Regions from separate parts of the Nonomuraea sp. NPDC049400 genome, predicted to be linked through region 2. Evidence: riboswitches for the same ligand, from Rfam matches in the RefSeq annotation. Region 2 holds a riboswitch; each other region holds the start of a gene.
The links. Region 2 has a riboswitch for S-adenosylmethionine ahead of ACIBVN_RS14995 (GNAT family N-acetyltransferase). Riboswitches for the same ligand answer to the same signal wherever they lie in the genome.
Positions count from the first base shown of each region.

Region 1: it holds a riboswitch for S-adenosylmethionine, as region 2 does, so the genes downstream of both, thrC (threonine synthase) here and ACIBVN_RS14995 (GNAT family N-acetyltransferase) in region 2, are expected to answer to the same signal.
Region 3: it holds a riboswitch for S-adenosylmethionine, as region 2 does, so the genes downstream of both, ACIBVN_RS06755 (aminotransferase class V-fold PLP-dependent enzyme) here and ACIBVN_RS14995 (GNAT family N-acetyltransferase) in region 2, are expected to answer to the same signal.

Region 1 covers NZ_JBITMP010000054.1:61,901-66,328, reverse strand. Annotated here, with positions in the region: gene groL (chaperonin GroEL) at 1-235, opposite strand, end outside; gene ACIBVN_RS49440 (cold-shock protein) at 795-995, opposite strand; gene ACIBVN_RS49435 (MoaD/ThiS family protein) at 1,244-1,519, opposite strand; gene thrC (threonine synthase) at 1,544-2,776, opposite strand; SAM riboswitch class I at 2,790-2,931, opposite strand; gene ACIBVN_RS49425 (RNA polymerase sigma factor) at 3,011-3,565, opposite strand; gene ACIBVN_RS49420 (trehalose-6-phosphate synthase) at 3,597-4,428, shown strand, end outside.
Region 2 covers NZ_JBITMP010000008.1:288,171-292,598, forward strand. Annotated here, with positions in the region: gene ACIBVN_RS14985 (MFS transporter) at 1-354, shown strand, start outside; gene ACIBVN_RS14990 (50S ribosomal protein L11 methyltransferase) at 504-1,172, opposite strand; gene ACIBVN_RS14995 (GNAT family N-acetyltransferase) at 1,179-1,796, opposite strand; SAM riboswitch class I at 1,803-1,902, opposite strand; gene ACIBVN_RS15000 (DUF2000 domain-containing protein) at 2,097-2,417, shown strand; gene ACIBVN_RS15005 (SCO7613 C-terminal domain-containing membrane protein) at 2,513-4,428, opposite strand, start outside.
Region 3 covers NZ_JBITMP010000004.1:164,704-169,131, forward strand. Annotated here, with positions in the region: gene ACIBVN_RS06745 (cytochrome P450) at 1-733, opposite strand, end outside; gene ACIBVN_RS06750 (TerC family protein) at 733-1,482, opposite strand; SAM riboswitch class IV at 1,598-1,713, shown strand; gene ACIBVN_RS06755 (aminotransferase class V-fold PLP-dependent enzyme) at 1,759-3,045, shown strand; gene ACIBVN_RS06760 (DoxX family protein) at 3,049-3,714, opposite strand; gene ACIBVN_RS06765 (NADH-quinone oxidoreductase subunit D) at 3,836-4,428, shown strand, end outside.

The DNA of each region.
Region 1 (4,428 bases), on a different contig from region 2:
TGGCGACTTCCTTGACCAGCTCGGCGCCGATCTTCTCCCAAGGGTCCTCGAGCTCGATCTCCTTGGCGATGGACACACCGTCGTTGGTGATCGTGGGAGCGCCCCACTTCTTCTCCAGCACGACGTTGCGGCCCTTGGGACCCAAGGTCACCTTGACGGCGTCGGCGAGCTGGTTCATACCGCGCTCGAGACCGCGCCGGGCGTCCTCGTCAAACGCGATCATCTTGGCTGCCATAAGGCTAGACCTCCCAGATGCAGGGTGGCTTGTCGTGGACCGAGCCGACGCCCGCGACGGCATGGGTCAGCGTCTCCTTCGGCAGACCCCATCGTCCCGATCCGAATCGCTGGCACTCTGATGTATCGAGTGCCAACGAACTGTTTAGCACTCTACCCTGCCGAGTGCAAGCGAGAACCCTCCTACCGGGTGTTTCCTCCCAGGTCACTTGCGAGGGAGCTGCCGTCGCCTGGAGGAGCGGCGGGAGCGTAGCGACCAGAGCGGGGGAAGGCGACGGCATCGAGGGCGACCGAGCCCGCCTCACGGAGTGAGGCCATAAGCAGGGAGCTGCCGTCGCCTGGAGGAGCGGCGGGAGCGTAGCGACCAGAGCGGGGGAAGGCGACGGCATCGAGAGCGACCGAGCCCGCCTCCACGGAGTGGAGGCCATCAGCAGGGAGCGGCGGAGTACGGCGAGCCAGCCCCATGCGGCTCGCCGCACCCGAGTCGACGAAAGAGAGGTGGCAGGTTCGCCCGGACTGCGCTGCCGCGCGATCCTGCCGGTGCATACCAGTGGGGCGCGTCAGACCGCGCGAACGGCCTCTGCCTGGGGACCCTTCTGGCCCTGCGTGATCTCGAACTCGACGCGCTGCCCCTGTTCGAGAGCTCTGTACCCGTCCATCAGTATCGCTGAGTAATGGACGAATACATCCTTACCACCGTCTACCGCGATGAAGCCGTAGCCCTTGTCCGCGTTGAACCACTTGACGGTGCCCTGCGCCACTTCCGACTCCTCTTACTGGGCCCACAGATCTCGCCCATTCCTCCGCGAGACCCGTAATCGCCTGACTTAAGGGAAAATCAGCCAGACGATCGCCCTCGACCATACCTGTGGCACGGGGTTTGGCAACAGAGTCAATCCACAAATAACGCATTTCTCCGGATGGCCGGTCGTTCATACGCGCATTTGGCCTGGAAAAGCAGAAGGCGCCCACTAGGGGCGCCTTCATCCGAGACTGTGATCCATGGCACTCAGCCGCCGGCGACCGCCGGGATGATAGAGATCTGAGTGCCCTCAGGTGCTGGAGTGTCGAGCCCGTCGGCGAAACGGACGTCCTCTTCCCCAACGTAAACGTTGACGAAACGACGAATCTTGCCCGATTCATCCAGAATTCTCGCGCCGATCCCCGGGTAGTCGGAGTCGAGCTTGGCGAGGACGTCACGAAGAGTCGCGCCTTCGCCACTGACTTCCGCGTTGCCCCCGGTGTACGTGCGCAGAATGGTGGGAATCCGCACAGTAACGCTCATGGTTAAACTCGCCTTTCCTGGTTGTCAGACAGCCGCGCGGAACGCGTCGAGGGAGGGCCGGATCACGGCCGTGGGCTTGGCGTCGTCGCTGATCGCGTCGAGCGTCTTGAGTCCGTCGCCGGTGTTGAGCACCACGGTCTCGGCCTCGGGATCGAGCCGACCACTCTCGGCCAGCTTCTTCAGCACGCCCACGGTCACCCCGCCCGCGGTCTCGGCGAAGACGCCCTCGGTCGAGGCCAGCAGCTTGATCGCGGCCACGATCTCGGCGTCGGAGACGTCCTCGACGGCCCCTCCGGTGCGCCGGGCGATGTCCAGCACGTAAGGCCCGTCGGCCGGGTTGCCGATGGCCAGCGACTTGGCGATGGTGTCGGGCTTGACCGGCTGCACGACGTCGTGCCCCGCCTTGTACGCGGTGGAGACCGGCGAGCACCCGGCCGCCTGCGCCCCGAAGATCTTGTACGGCGTGTCCTCGACCAGGCCGAGCTGCACCAGCTCGCGGAAGCCCTTGTCAATCTTGGTGAGCTGCGAACCCGAGGCGATGGGGATGACGATCTGCTGGGGCAGCCGCCAGCCGAGCTGCTCGGCGATCTCGTACGCGAGCGTCTTGGAGCCCTCGGCGTAGTACGGCCGCAGGTTGACGTTGACGAATCCCCACTTGTCGCCGAGCGGGTCGCCGATCAGCTCGGAGCAGAACCGGTTGACCTCGTCATACGTGCCGGTGATCCCGATGAGCTTGCCGCCGAACACCCGGGCCATGGCGATCTTCGCCGCTTCGAGGTCGGCCGGGATGAACACGCACGCCTCGAGCCCTGCCCGCGCCGCCGCGGCGGTGACCGCACCCGCGAGATTGCCGGTGGAGGAGCAGGAAAGCGTGTGGAAGCCGAAGTTACGCGCCGCCTCGACGGCGATGGCGACCACGCGGTCCTTGAATGAATGAGTGGGGTTGCCGGAGTCGTCCTTCACGTACAGGGACTTGAGACCGAGCTTGCGCCCGAGGTTTCCGGCCTTGACCAGTTTGGTCCAACCCGGGTTCATGTTGGGTTTACTGGCGACGTCCACAGGAACCGGGAGCAAGGACCGGTAACGCCAGATGTTGGCGGGACCCGACTCGATGTCCGCACGGGTCACGGTGCCGAAGGAATAGGCCGCCTCGAGCGGCCCGAAACACTCCAGGCACGCGAAGCTGGGACCGAGGGGGTAACGCGTGCCGCATTCGCGGCAGGACAGAGCGACTGCAGGACCAAAGTCGAGCGACATGAAGCGAGGCCTTCCCTCATCTTCGCCTGCGGCCACCTTGACCGCAGACCGGAATTGGCACCTTGTCCCGGTCGGCCTCGCCAGGTCGCGAGCCTCAAGCCGGGAGGGTTGCCGGGGCTTCGCAGGGCCGGTCCCTCCACCCCTCTGGATGAGCAATATTCAGTTGTTGAAATGGACTCTACCTGCCCAGGGGCCCTAAATGGGCACTCGTCTCAGCAGGTGAGATGCGGCGTCTCAACGATAGTCGTCGCCCAGCACTCCCTGCACGTATTTGCGCGCCTGGTGAATGCGCGACTTGGCGGTGCCGAGCGGGATGCCGAGCTGCTCGGCGACTTCGTTGTAGTCGAGCTGGACGATGTCGCGCAGCACCAGCGCCTGCGCCAGGTCGGGCTTGTCGGCCTCCAGCGCCTCCATGGCGTCGAGCAGGTCGAGCCGCGAGCCGGCGATCACGCTCACCCGCCGCACGTCGGGCTTCTGCACGGGCAGCTCGTCGGAGCTCTGCTCGGCCGCCCTGCGCTTGAGCGACCTGTACGTGGTGCGCGCGCAGTTGGCCGTCACGATGTGGAGCCAGGTGCTGAACCTCGCCCTGCCCTCGAACCGCCCGATGTTGCGCGCCACGGCCAGCAACGTGTCCTGCGAGGCCTCCTCGGCGTCCTGGTGGTAGGGCAGGATCCGGGCGCAGTGACGCATCACATCGGGCTCGATCCGCGCCAGAAGCTCGCCAAGTGCGCGATGATCTCCTCCAGCGGCGGAGCGGGCGAGTTCCTCGGTTAGCTCATCAAGCGCCATAGCTGGGATCCTATGGGCGAAGGGAGCTCAGATGAACAGCGTCCTGGTGGCCTCCAACAGAGGACCGGTCTCGTTCACCGTCTCCGACGACGGCGAGCTGACCATGAAGCGCGGTGGCGGCGGTCTGGTGTCGGGGCTGTCCGGGGTGGCCAAGAAGGACGGCGTCCTGTGGGTGTGCGCGGCGCTGTCCGACGGCGACCGCAGCGCCGTCCGCCTGGCGCCCGGCGGCAGGATCGACCAGGCCGGCTACGACACGGGCCCGCTGCGCATGCTGGACATTCCGCCCGCCACCTTCCACCGGGCCTACAACGCGGTGGCCAACTCCACCCTGTGGTTCGTCAACCACCTGCTCTACGACATCCCCAACTCGCCCAACTTCGGCACGAGGTTCGAGCGGGAGTGGGAGTCGTACCGCGACTACAACGGCGCGTTCGCGCTGGCGCTGGCCGAGGAGGCCGGCCACGGCGCCCGTGTGATGGTGCAGGACTACCATCTGACGCTGACCCCGGCGATGCTCCGCGCCGAGCGGCCCGATCTGCGCATCGCGCACTTCAGCCACACCCCGTGGGCGCCCCCCGAGTACTTCTCGCTGCTGCCCGACGAAGTGGCCGGAGAGGTCCTGGAAGGCATCCTGGGCGCCGATCACGCCGGGTTCCTCACCGACCGGTGGGCGCAGGCGTTCATGGACTGCTGCGAGGCGCTGCTGGGCGCGGAGGCCGACCGGGCCGGCCGCAGCGTCACCCACGGGGGCAGGACCACCCGCATCGGCGTGCACAGCCTGGGCGTGGACGGCGAGGCGCTGTGGGAGCGGGCCTGCGAGCCCGACGTCGAGTCGCACATGGCCGCGCTCAGGGAGCAGGTGG
Region 2 (4,428 bases):
GTCGAAGCGTGGCCACACGTCAGCCTGTGGGCCATGGCCGTCCCGCTGGCCCTGGCCGGCGCCGGACAGTCCATGCTGTTCGCCGGGCTGTTCCGCAGCGTGCTGGCCGACGTCCCCGCCCACCTCGCCGGTATCGGCAGCGGCGTGCTGATCACGCTGCAGCAGAGCGGGCTCGCCCTCGGGGTGGCCGCGCTCGGCACCCTCTACCTGGCGTTGGAGCCGCACAGCGTGCCCCATGCCTTCGCCGCCGTCGAGTACGTGCAGCTGGCCATCATCGCCCTGCTCGCGGTGGGCGTCGCCGCTCTGCCGCGCTTCACCCAGGCATCCGCCCGCGAGCCGGTGATCGACGCCTGACGCCCGGTGCGGACCGGCGCGACCCGCACCGGGCATCAGCCGCCGGGCAACTCGCGGCACGCACGACGGCGGCGTTCCGCTTGACCGCGTCGATGTCCTGGTGGCCGATTGCGCAGTGTGAAGTGATCGTCAGAAAGCTGTCCGGAAGGTCAGGGGACCACCAGGTGGTACGAGGGCAGGGACAACCGGGTGAACTGCCAGATGTTGACGCGTCCACGCAGGTCGGGCAGGACGCTGCGCCACGCGGGGTCGAAGGGCAGTTCGAGGTCGGCGAGGAGTTGGGGTTCGGTCCAGTTCGGGTTTCGCAACGCGGTTGGATCGAGGACGGCCGCCGCGGTGGTGCGGACCCTCCCGACGCTGGAATGGGCAAGGATCAGCCGGATGGCATCCAGGCCGTCCCGACCGCCGCCGTCGTGCAGATGACGCTGATCCGGTGGCACGTCGGGCAGCAGCGCGGCGGGACGTTGCGGAGGATTGACGGCCAGAAGATTCGCGCTCATCGGGGCCAGGAGACGCCAGTCGGCCTCCCAGAGGGTGAGCCGCTTGCGAGCCTCGTGACCGAGGACCTCGATGACGTTGCGGGCGGTGTCAGCAAGCGCGGCCCGGTCATAGTCCTGAGCGATCACGTGCCGGGCTCCAGCGGTCAAGGCGGCGAGAGTGACCAGGCCCGCTCCGCACCCCGCGTCCACGACGACCTGGTCTCGGGTGTCGTCCATGGAAGAGGCGAGAAAGGCGGAGAAAGTCGACGGCCGGTGAACACCCGGGCTGGCTTTCAGCTTGCGCCCCACGCTGCCCCAGTGGTCAAGGGAGGCCCGCATGATCTGTTACCGGCGGCCGGCGGCGCTGAGACGGTCGCGCAATGCCGCTCTTACCGCCGGCCATTCGGCGGCGGTAACGGCGAACATGGCCGAGTCGCGAAGCTCGCCTTCCTCGCCGGGCGCCCACGACATGGACCAGGAGCGCAGGACACCCTCGAATGGAATGCCGAGTCGCTGGAGCGCGTGGCGGCAGCGGAGGTTACGGGCGTCGGTCTTCAGGTCGACGCGGGCGACGCCGAGCGTCTCGAACGAATACGACATCAGCAGCAGCTTGGCCTCGGCGTTGATCCCGGTGCCCTGCGCTGAGGCGGCAAGCCACGTGAAACCGATCTCGATCGCCCGCACGCCCGGCCGGTCCGGCCAGGTGCGGGGATCCCACAGCGCGGTGCAACCCACCGTCCTGCTGTCGGCGACCCGGACCTGCCCGAAAGGAGTCAATCCATCGCGTGCGACCTGCGCTGCCACATAGTCCTTCATCCCATGCGCGCGGGGCACCAGGGTGAAGCCGTAGGACGAGCGTTCCTCCTCGGCGGCCTCCGCCAGATCGGCTACGTGCCGCATTGCCAGCGGCTCCAGCCGCACCAGATCGCCGGTCAGAGAAGGAACATCAAGCCGCATGCTCATCGAGACTCCTCATCGTTCCTGGCATTGGCACCTTTCTCGCCGACTCTCGCCGGGGAGGTTGCCGGACCGTCGCAGGGCCAGGTCCCTCGAGTCCTCTGGATGATTGACGGGTCGGGATCTTGCCAGGTCGGGACGTATTCCGTCAAACGGAAGATCGACCATGCCCTTGGCGGCGAAGCTCGTCCTCGTGGTTCGCGACGACCTCGAACCCGCGACGGCGGTGAACGCGGCCGCGGTGGCCGGGCTCAGCCTGGGTGCCCGCCTGAGTGCACGCCTGGCGATCCGCTGGGCAGCGACGGCGTGGATGCCTCGGGCGGATGGCACGCGGGGCTGAACCCCCACCCGGTTCCCGTCCTCACTGCCTCGGCCGATGAGCTGCGGGAACTGCACCACCGTGCCCTGTCCCGGGACGACCTGATCACCGTGGGCTTCAACGAGGTGGCCCGTGCCGCCCGTGACTATGACGACTACCTCGCCATGTTGAAGACCACCCCGTCGCAGGACCTCGACTTCGTGGCCGCCGCGCCTCGGGGTGCGCGCGCTCGCCCGCCCGCACGCCGGTGGCGGGGCTCCTTCCGAGAGCAGCCCAGATCATGGAGGCGCGCCCACGACAGGGAATAAATCAGACACAAAGCGATAATTTCGCGTTAGGAGTTCGTTCACCATGACGGTCTCGGCCGCGTCGAGGGCCCGCTTCCTCTTTCGATAGTGGAACGTCAACCCATCGCCGTCAGGGTGTCACGCAACCGGCGCAGGTCCCGCATGCGGGCCTCGTACGTCGCCCCGACCACCACGAGCAGCAGCCCGCCCACGGCGATCGGCACCCAGCGCGGCACCGCGAGGAGCAACTCCGACACGTACGGGGCCAGTTCCCGCACCGCGACCCCGGGGACCACGACGGCTCCGATCACCGTGGGCGCCTGGAGCCGGAACCGGGCTCCGGCGAACAGCACCGCCAGCGCCAGCACGCCGAGCGCCAGCGACCGCCGCCAGTCCGTGTCCGAGTAGACCGCGACCAGGCTGGGCAGCATCGTGAAGGAGAGGCCCGCACCATAGGCCGCCCAGGAGGAGACCGGCGCGCCGCGCCGCCGCCACCAGCCGGATCCCAGCAGGACCAGCGAGCACGGCACCGTGTACGCCTCGACGACGGTGACCTCGTCCGCCACCAGTCGCAGCCACGAGGCCAGCAGCAGCAGGGTGGCGCCGGTGTACCTGAGGCCGTTCACGCCGCCTCGGCCGGCCGAGCCCGCCCACAGCGACATGAGCAGCACCAGCACCCCGGCCACGGCGAACCCCACGCTCGCCGCGACGAGGACGCGCAGGCCCAGCGAGAACCCCACCGCCACCGCCTCCAGCCCGAAGAACAGCGCGGCGAAGCCCAGTCCCCAGACCCGGATGTCCTTCACCCTGGCCACCAGCGCCATGGCGGCGGCCGCCACCGCCAGGATCGGCAGCACGATCAGCGTCGCCGGCTCGCTGCCGAACGCGTACGCCGCCGCCCGTACCGAGGCGGGACCGGCGACGAGCGCGCATGCCACCGCCCACCAGGGCGCCCGGCTTAGTGTGGCGGCCACCGCCGGCGCGACGGCCAGCGCCGCCTGCACCGCCACCGCGGCCGGGTAGGGCATCGCGAAGGCTTGGGGGGCGACCGCGACCATGAGCGCCCCGGACAGCAGCGCGCCGGACGCCGCCGCCTTCATCGCCCACCCGCCGGCGCCACGCTCGGCCGCCGCCTTCATCGGCCGCCCGCCGGTGCCACGCACAGCCGCCACCTTCATCGGCCGCCCGCCAGCGCCGTGCACGACCGCCGCCAGGAGTCCGGCCGCCACCACGCCCAGCACCGCCACGTCCGCCGGCGACGCCATCTCGCCCAGCTGCCACTGCGGTCCGTCCCACGTGCCCGTCCAGAGCACGTCCAGCCAGGCGAGCGGCGCCGCCAGCGTGGCCACGAGCCGGGGCAGCAGCGTCAGCGTGGTCAGCAGCGCGACCAGCCCGCCGGTGGCCATGCCCGCCAGCCGCACCCTCCGCCAGGGCAGCCAGGCGGTGGCGAGCACCACGGCGAGTGCGGGAATGAGGTAGGCCAGGGGACGCCAGTCCGTGCCCGGGCCGTCCAGCGCCGGCTGCGCCAGCGCGGCCGGCACGGCGATCAGCGTGAGCGCGGTTCCGACGGTGACCGCGGAGGCCCAGATCTCCTCTTGTTCCTTGCCCGGCCTGGCCAGCAGCCAGGTCACGAACCCGCCGAGCAGGGCCAGCGCGACCAGCGGCGCCGACCTGACCAGCGCCTGACCGACGGACGGGGACCCCAGCGCGTACGGCGCGCCGCCCAGCAGGGCGAGGGTCGCGACCCCGCTGCCGGCCACGGCGGCCGTCACCCGCACCGCTCCCCGGCCGTAGCGGACCACGGCGACGTCCAGCGCCGCCGTGGCCACCAGCGTGGCCACCAGCCAGGTCGCCGACAAGTCGCCGGCCAGCAGCGGCAGGACCGGCTGCGCCAGCACCACGGCGACCGGAGCGGGTCCGCGAAGCCGGGTGACCCGGGCATAGGCCACCAGGATGAGCGCGGTGAGCCCGAACACCCCCGCCGTGTAGTGCAGCGCGTCGAGGGCGTCGGCCCCGGCGAATCCCGCCCGCC
Region 3 (4,428 bases), on a different contig from region 2:
CGTTCACGGTGGCCTCGTGGCCGGCGTTGAGCAGCAGCACACACGTGCCGACCAGCTCGTCCTCGGTCAGCTCGTCAATCGCCGCCAGCGCGCTGACCAGGTCCTCGCCCGGGGTCCGGCGCCGCTGCGCGGCGAGGGTCTTGAGGTAGCCGGCGAACTCCGACGCCGCGCGTACCGCCGCGTGCTGGGCGTCCGGCGTCGGGTTGAGCTCGTACATGCCGCAGATGTCCGCCGACCAGGGGCGCAGCAGGTGTCGGTCGTGTTCGGGGATGCCGAGCATCTCCGCGATCACCGTCACCGGGAGCGGCTCGGCCACCTCGGCGATCAGGTCGCCGCCGCCCTTCTCCACGAACGCGTCCACCAGGCCCTCGGCGATGGCGCGCACCCGGGGCCGCAGCGACTCGACCATGCGGGGCGTGAACGCCTTGGAGACCAGCCGGCGCAGCCTGGTGTGCACCGGCGGCTCCACATCCAGCATGCCCGCCCTGATCACCCGCCAGAACGGCTCGTGGAACTCCGGCTCCGGCGGCCTGCCGAACTCCTCATGGGTGGCCACGTGCAGGTAGGACCTGCCCAGGCGGCGGTCCCTGAGCAGGGCGTTCACGTCGGCGTGGCGTGAGATCAGCCACTGGTTCGTCGGCTCGAAGTAGCTGACGGGCGACTCGCGCCTCAGCTCGTCGTACACGCCGTACGGGTGAGCCACGAAATCCGGATCCCAAGGGTCAAAGCGCACTATTTCATACTAGAAGCCGAATCCTCCTGCTCCGGGTGGACGCGCTTGCTGCGCATCCGGATGTTCAGCAGCTCGACGACGAGCGAGAACGCCATGGCGAAGTAGATGTAGCCCTTGGGGATGTGCTGGCCCAAGCCCTCGGCGATGAGCACCACGCCGATCAGCACCAGGAACGACAGCGCCAGCATCTTGATGCTCGGGTGCCGGTCCACGAACCTGCTGATCGGCCCCGAGGCGAACAGCATCACCAGCACGGACACCACGACCGCCGCGATCATCACGCCGAGCTGGTCCACCATGCCGACGGCGGTGATGACGGAGTCGAGCGAGAACACGATGTCCAGCACCATGATCTGCAGGATCACCGAGGTGAAGGAGGCGGCGGCGACCTTTTTGCCGTCCCCGCCCGCGGGACCGTCCATGCTGTGGCTGATCTCGGTGACGCTCTTGCCCAGCAGGAACAGGCCGCCGAGCAGCAGGATCAGGTCGCGTCCCGATATGTCGTGGCCGAAGACGGCGAACAACGGCTCGGTGAGCTGCACCACCCACGACAGGCCGAGCAGCAGGAGCAGGCGGCTGATCAGGGCCGCGGCCAGGCCCAGTACGCGGGCTCTGTCGCGCTGTTCCGGAGGTAGCTTCCCGGCCAGGATGGAGATGAAGATGATGTTGTCGATGCCCAACACGATCTCCAGGGCGACCAGGGTGAAGAAGCCGATCCAGATCTGCGGGTCGGCCACCCAGTCCAACATTCTGCGTACCTCCATGACTACGTGGGCGGGGGTTTCCGGTAGCAACGAGTGACGCGCCGCAGAAGTTCGCCGACTTGCGATCGAAGGTGGGATTTGGGTTATAGTGCCCGTCGTAGGTCATGAGTGCCAGCGACAAGCCCCGGCTAGCTGGCCGGCAACCCTCGCGTCCGCGGCGGGGTGCCCCGGGTGAAGACCTGGTCCGTCACGAGGTGTGGCGGGCAAGCGCGGGCTCCGTGGCTGCTTCCAGGGGTCCGATGACCCTGAGGGAGATGTGCCGTGCCCACGCTGACGATCTTCAACTCCATTCCCGCCCAGCCCGTCGAGGCGGTTCCCACCGCCACGAGCAGGCCCATTCCCGCCGTGCTCGGGGACGATCTCGAGGTGCCGGTCAAGGGCGGAAGGCTCGTCGGCTACGCCAACCTCGACTACGCCGCCAGCGCGCCCTGTCTCGAGCCGGTCAGCGCCGCCGTCACCGCCGCGCTCCCGGCCTACTCCAGCGTCCACCGGGGCGCGGGCTACGCCTCCCAGCTGACCACCGCCCGCTACGAGCAGGCCCGCCACACGGTCAGGGCGTTCGTCGGCGCCCGCCCGGACGACTCCGTGATCTTCACCCGCAACACCACCGACGCCACGAACCTCCTGGCCGGCTGCCTGCCCGCCGGCACGACCACCGTGGTCTTCGACACCGAGCACCACGCCTCCCTCCTCCCCTGGAAGAAGTCCGTACGGCTGGCGCCGCCCGCCTTCCCCGGCGAGGCCGTCCGCGCCGCCGACGAGGCGCTGGCCGGGATCGACGGGCCGAAGCTGCTCGTGGTCACCGCCGCCTCGAACGTCACCGGCGAGCTCTGGCCCATCGCCGCCCTGGCCCACATCGCGCACCGGCACGGGGCCCGCATCCTGGTGGACGCCGCCCAGCTCGTACCGCACCGGCAGCTCAACCTGACCGCGCTCGACCTCGACTACGTGGCCTTCTCCGGGCACAAGCTGTATGCGCCGTTCGGCGCCGGGGTGCTGGTCGGGCGGCGGGACTGGCTCGCGCAGGGTGAGCCGTACCTCAAGGGCGGGGGCGCGGTGCGCTCCGTGGGGGACGACACCGAGTGGCACGACGACCCGGAGCCGCGGCACGAGGCGGGCACCCCGAACGTGCTGGGCGCCATCGCGCTGGCCGCCGCCTGCGACGCGCTCACGGCCACCGGCTGGACCGCGCTGGTGCACGAGGAGGAGCGGCTGATCGCCCGGCTGCGGTCCGGGCTCGCCGCGATCGAGGGCGTGCGTGAGCTGTCGCTGTGGGGGGATGACCACCCGCGCGTCGGCATCGTGTCGTTCACCGTGGACGGCTACTCCGCCCGCGAGGTGGCCGAGGTGCTGTCCAGCGAGTACGGCATCGGGGTGCGCGACGGGAAGTTCTGCGCGCACCCCTTCGTCCGGCACCTCCTCAACGAGACCGATGGGGGTTGCGAGGACGGCACCGCCTCCGCGGTGCGGGCCTCGATCGGCATCGGCACCACGGAGGAGCACGTGGACCGGCTGGTACAGGCGCTGCGGGAGCTCGTCGCGCGCTGAGCCTCATGCCCTGTTCGGCGGCTTGCGGTGCGGCGGCGGCTCGTCGGAGACCAGGGCGTCGATGTCCCTCATGTCGTCGTCGTCGATCATGCCTGACCGGTGCTCGGAAGGCTGCCTGGGCACGCGCGGCTCCGCCGGTTCATTGGACGATGTGGGCGTGGTGGGGCCGCCGTTCACGGTCGTGACGTTCGACGGCTCCGGACCAGATGCGCCCGGAGCGTGCGCGGCGAGCTCCTCCTCGGCGGCCCGGCGTTCCGCGCGCCTGCGGAACATCGCGCCGAACAGCCCGTCGATCCCGATCCGCCCGCCACCGAGCGCCAGGAACAGCAAGGCCAGCGCCCCGAGCAGGCCAGGCAGCTCCCAGCCGCCGGTGGTGGTCAGGATGCCGCGGCCGGAGTGCACGAAGACGATCGCGCCGAGCATGTTGAGCAGCAACAGCAGCCCCACCGGCCGGACCAGCAGGCCCAGGATCAGGAAGAGGCCGCCGACGGTCTCCACGATGGTCGCGTACGCGGAGGCGAGCTCGGGCATCGGGACTCCCATCCCGGCGAATGCCCGACCCGTGGGTCCGAGGCCGGCCATCCACTTCTCCAGGCCGTGAGCCAGGAAGATCACGCCGGTCACGACGCGCGCGATCAGCATCGTGACATCGAACACAGCTCTCTTCATGGTGATTTCTCCCCCCGTTCCCGGTCTTCTCCCCATGTCCGGCTTCGGGATGCATTTCCATACGATTCCTTGACCTGCCCCCCGGCTGGATCACCAATCAGTGCGGTGGCAGCATGGCCATATGACGGAACGTGTGGTCGGAATCGGCGCGGGCGCGAAAGAGCTGGCCACCGAGGACATGATCCTCAACATCGGCCCGCAGCATCCGTCGACCCATGGAGTGCTCAGGCTCCGGCTGACGCTCGACGGCGAGCGCATCACCGCCGCCGAGCCGATCATCGGCTACATGCACAGGGGCGCGGAGAAGCTGTTCGAGGTCCGCGACTACCGTCAGATCATCATGCTGGCCAACCGGCACGACTGGCTTTCCGGCTTCGCCAACGAGCTGGGCGTGGTGATCGCCGCCGAGCGCCTGCTCGGCATGGAGCCCCCGGTCAGGGCCGTGTGGGCGCGCACCCTGCTGGCCGAGCTCAACCGGGTGCTCAACCACCTGATGTTCCTCGGCTCCTACCCTCTCGAGCTGGGCGCGATCACGCCGCTGTTCTACGCCTTCGACGAGCGCGAGCGCATCCAAGCCGTCATGGAGGAGATCTCCGGCGGGCGCATGCACTACATGTTCAACCGGGTCGGGGGCCTCAAGGAGGACCTGCCGCTCGGCTGGCTCGACCGGGTGTCGGCCGCCGTCGCTGAGACCCGGCGCCGGGTGCCCGACAT